DNA from 2 places in the Dyella sp. PARNA 12/25 genome. Region 2 is predicted to be linked to the other one. Evidence: riboswitches for the same ligand, from Rfam matches in the RefSeq annotation. Region 2 holds a riboswitch; the other holds the start of a gene.
The links. A riboswitch is a leader RNA that binds a small molecule or an ion and turns the genes downstream of it on or off. The one in region 2 is predicted to bind S-adenosylhomocysteine.
Positions count from the first base shown of each region.

Region 1: linked by a shared signal. The riboswitch ahead of ahcY (adenosylhomocysteinase) and the one ahead of AC0GUR_RS12300 (ATP-grasp domain-containing protein) in region 2 are both predicted to bind S-adenosylhomocysteine.

Region 1 is NZ_JBVQCI010000011.1:34,139-36,527, reverse strand. Features, by position in the region: gene ahcY (adenosylhomocysteinase) at 1-1,366, opposite strand, end outside; S-adenosyl-L-homocysteine riboswitch at 1,406-1,507, opposite strand; gene AC0GUR_RS18005 (S9 family peptidase) at 1,652-2,389, shown strand, end outside.
Region 2 is NZ_JBVQCI010000005.1:107,145-109,533, forward strand. Features, by position in the region: gene AC0GUR_RS12285 (hypothetical protein) at 1-34, opposite strand, end outside; gene AC0GUR_RS12290 (lipid-A-disaccharide synthase N-terminal domain-containing protein) at 367-639, shown strand; gene AC0GUR_RS12295 (antibiotic biosynthesis monooxygenase family protein) at 721-1,074, opposite strand; S-adenosyl-L-homocysteine riboswitch at 1,285-1,360, shown strand; gene AC0GUR_RS12300 (ATP-grasp domain-containing protein) at 1,375-2,247, shown strand; gene AC0GUR_RS12305 (histidine phosphatase family protein) at 2,263-2,389, opposite strand, start outside.

The DNA of each region.
Region 1 (2,389 bases), on a different contig from region 2:
GGGTGAGCTTGGTCAGCTTCACGCCGATCTGCTCCAGGTGCAGGCGAGCCACTTCTTCGTCCAGCTTCTTGGGCAGGCGGTAGACCGTGTTCTCGTACTTGTCCTTGTTCGCCCACAGGTCAAGCTGGGCCAGCGTCTGGTTGGAGAAGCTGTTGGACATCACGAAGCTCGGGTGGCCATGGGCGCAGCCCAGGTTCACCAGACGGCCTTCGGCCAGCATGTAGATGCTGCGGCCCGTCTTGCTGAAGGTGTAGCGATCCACCTGCGGCTTGATGGTTTCGCGCGTCACGTCCTTGGCCGTGTTCAGGCGATCCATCTGGATCTCGTTGTCGAAGTGGCCGATGTTGCACACCAGCGCGTTGTTCTTCATCGCCGCCATGTGCTCGAGCGTGATGATGTCCTTGTTGCCGGTGGTGGTGACGTAGATGTCGCCAAGGCCCAGCGTGTCTTCGATGGTGGTGACCTGGAAGCCTTCCATCGCAGCCTGCAGCGCATTGATCGGGTCGATCTCGGTGACGATCACGCGAGCGCCAAAGCCCTTCAGCGAGTGCGCACAGCCCTTGCCGACGTCGCCATAGCCGCATACCACGGCCACCTTGCCGGCGACCATCAGGTCGGTCGCGCGCTTGATGCCGTCGGCCAGCGATTCGCGGCAGCCGTACAGATTGTCGAACTTCGACTTGGTCACCGAGTCGTTGACGTTGATAGCCGGCACCAGCAGCTTGCCGGCTTCGGCGAGCTGATACAGGCGATGCACGCCGGTGGTGGTCTCTTCGGAAACACCCTTCCATTCGGCGGCGATCTTCTTGAACCAGCCCGGGCGCTCCGACGCGGTGCGCTTGACCAGATCCTTGATCACCTGCTCTTCGTGGTTGCTGCTCGGGGTGTTGACCCAGTTGCTGCCGTCTTCGAGTTCCACACCCTTGTGGATGAACAGGGTGGCGTCGCCGCCATCGTCCACGATCAGCTGCGGGCCGAGTTCACCCGGGTGGGTGAGCATGTCGAGCGTGCACTCCCAATATTCCTCCAGCGTCTCGCCCTTCCAGGCGAACACGGGCAGGCCACCGGCGGCGAGGGCTGCCGCCACGTCGTCCTGGGTAGAGAAAATGTTGCAGGAGGCCCAGCGCACGGATGCACCCAGCTCACGCAGGGTTTCGGCCAGCACGGCGGTTTCCTTCGTGCAGTGCAGCGAGCCGGACAAGCGTACGCCCTTCAGCGGCTTTTCCTTGGCGTAGCGGGCGCGAATCTGCATCAGGCCCGGCATTTCCTCTTCCGCCATGCGGATGCGGCGGCGGCCGAGGTCGGCGAGGGAGATATCGCGGACTTTGAAGTCCTGGTGGGCAGGGCCCTTGGTGACTGCGTTCATTTGGCTTAGCTCCGGGTGTTGCGACCAGCAGGCCGCATCGTTAACCGGGCGCCGTTACAAAGAAAATCCGTCGAGCCTGGCCGGGGTCGCGGAATCACGCATGGATTCAGCAAGCCAACGGTCGCAGCGCCCCTCGACGGGATTAAGCAGTATAGCGTCACGCGGTGACCGTTTCGCGGGGCTCAGACCCGGTCGGGTCCGGCTCGCACATGACTGATGGCCGGGGTCGGCGGGCGACCAAGGCGCTAATGTCGCAAGGTATTACGACACAGGTAGTTGCCTCCTATGGATATCTCACTCCGACGCCTTGCCCTGATCGGCTTGTTGCTGGCCGTACCGCCGTTGGTCATGGCGGACCAGCCGCCGCCGAGCCAGGTAGTTGCACCCGCGACGGGCTACCTCACGCCACCGGCGCCCTTGCAGGCTCTGGTGGATGCGCCGCGTCCGCCGCAGCTCTCGATCAGTCCGCATCGCGATCTGCTTGCGCTGACTCAGACGCCGGCCCTGCCTGGCATTGATGTGGTGGCGCAGCCCGAACTGAAGCTGGCCGGCATGCGCATCAATCCACGCACCTACGCGCAAAGCCGTTTCGCGTTTGGCAGCGACCTGTGGTTGATGGACGTGGCAACCGGCAAGGAGATTCGCCTGCAAGGCTTGCCGGCGCCGTTGTCGATTGCCAGTTCCAGCTGGTCGCCGGACCAGCGCTATCTGGCCTTCAACCAGGTCGACGCCAAGCAGGGGCGCAATGAACTGTGGGTAGTCGACGTAGCTGCGCGTTCCGCACGCCGGTTGATCACGCTGCCGCTGAACACCGTGGCGGGTCGCGGCTACCGTTGGATGCCTGACAGCCAGCAATTGCTGGTACAGCTGCAGCCCGAAGGGCAGGGTGCGGCGCCGGTCGCCAATGACATCCCCACGGGGCCGAACACGCAGCAGACTCAGGTGGGCGCTGGCGTCAAGGCGATTCGTACCTATCAGGATCTGCTGCGCAACGAAGAGGACGCGCGCCTGTTCGAACACTAT
Region 2 (2,389 bases):
CGAGAACCAACGAAAAGTCTTGCGCGTCGTGCAAGACGCGACGATCGGTCGTGGTGGTAGTCGATGTCATTGGCGATCCGTAGACGGAACTTCGAATCGAATGCTCGGGCCCTGCCTATACAGGATACGCCAGCCACCCACCATCGCCAGTGCATGCCCGCCGGGGGTGGCGGAACCCTGTCGCCCGCCCTGACCTCAGGTGGCATCGATCAGGCCTTGCCCAGCTTGCTGCGCGCTCCATCAGGCTGCAAGATCTCGGCTCCACCAACGTGAGCCTGGGCCAAGATGCAAGATTCGAGCGGATTCCTCTCACCCCTGATCGGAAGTTGGGCCCCGTGGCTTTATAGCGAATCCTGGCTATGGACGGTGATAGGTCTTGCTGGCGCCGGGCTCTTCAGTGCGCGGTTCGTCATCCAGTGGTTGCTTTCGGAGAAGAAGAAGCAGCTGGTAGTGCCGCCCATCTTCTGGCAACTCAGCTTTTGGGGAAGCGCCTTGCAGCTGGTATATGCGCTGCACATCGACAAGCTCCCCATCATCCTGAGCTACGCGTTTCTGCCCTTTCTGTACGCCCGCAACCTGTGGCTACTGAAGAAAACCACCACGGCCCATCTGGACCAGCCGCGCCCGCTTTCCGAGTGAGGCATGCCCACCTAGAGTCAGAGGCGAACGCTTCAGCACGCCGCCCCTGACTTTCTCGCTACATGGATGGCAGCGAGGTCATCAACCCGTTGGGTTGCTCGATAAACCATCGGGTGGAAGTGGCGCCAGGAAGTCCGATACGGGTTCGAGAATCAACTCCGGCAAACTCTCCGCGATCGCCGACCGCAGTTGCTGCCAGGCCTCCGGATCGACGGACGGTCGCGCGAGGCCTTCTGCTTTTGCCGCCGCCGATGGCCACTGCGTGTAGCTATACCAAATATTGTCGGGGCCACGGTGCAAGCGTGAGCCCAGCGATCCTCGCTCGGTCAAGAGCAGCTGCGTGACTCGTGACCAGGCCTCGACGAAGGATGCTTCAGAGCCAGGATGGAGACGCCAACGGTAGATGGCGCAAAAGGCTGGAACAGCGTTTTCCATAACTAGGTCCATCAAAAGTGGAAGTTCTCTCTGCACCGCGGTGCGCGCGGCGTCGGGTTTATCATGCCACTTGCCAATGCCTTCGCATCGGTTTGTCTGCCGCTTGTTTTGAAACGGTACATTGACGGCATGCCGACGAGTCAGTGAGACTTATCAGGCATCGTCAAGGCGATGCTTACTCGTTGCGTGCATACCAGCTATCACGCAGTCGGAGCCGAGGGGTGCTGCGACGGACCAGGTCCGCCACGCTCGGTCCCGATCTATCAGACAAGGGCGCCCTCCATCGTTGGAGGTTTTGCAATGTCTGCATCTTTCACTCATCGTCTTGCCATCGCTACATCGTCCATCATTCCGGACATCCATCCGGATGATGCCCACCTGGCGGCATCGCTCCAACGTCTCGGCATCGAGCCCGTGGCGTGCGTGTGGAATGACCCTGCCGTCGACTGGTCGCAATATGACGCGGTGCTGATGCGCTCCACCTGGGACTATTTTCAGCACTACGCGGCCTTCAGCCAATGGCTGGATGCGCTCCCCGTTCCCACCATCAACAACAAGGCCGTGTTGCGCTGGAATAGCAACAAGCGTTACTTGTCCGAGCTGGCGAAACACGGCGTCGATATCATTCCCACGACCATCGTATCGGCAAAGCATTTGCCACACGCGCTGGCTGCCATGCATGGGCGGGAAGTCGTCATCAAGCCAACGATTAGTGGCACGGCATGGCATACCGTGCGTGGCGTTGTAGGTGATGCGGCGATGGATCAAGCCATTGCGCAGCTGCCGCGAGAGTTTGAATATCTGGTGCAGCCCTACGTACCTGAGATCGTCACCGACGGTGAATGGTCTCTGATCTTCTTCGATGGCGAATACAGCCACGCGGTGATCAAGCGTCCGGCCGACGGTGACTACCGCGTGCAAGGCGAATTTGGCGGCACCGCCCGAGCTGTCGAACCTGATGCGACGCTTGTTGCCAGTGCGAAGCGAGCTCTCGAGGCTTCAGCGGCAATGGGCCATGCCGACATTGCCTACGCTCGAGTAGATGGCGTGATCACCCAGGGCCGCTTCCTTCTGATGGAACTGGAAGTGATCGAGCCCTTGCTTCACCTTGCAGGCCGGCCCGAAACAGCGGAACGTTTTGCCGCCAATTTGCGGAGGCGATTGAGCGCCTGACTGAGTATCGGCAACTCACAAGTGCCCGAGGTGCTGGGCACTATTGACTGCCGGAATGGCAACATCATCACCGATATGCACCACGCTGATCCCGCAGGGCGATGGCTGGAAAAGCCAATAGCTGGACAGCGGCAACCCCGCA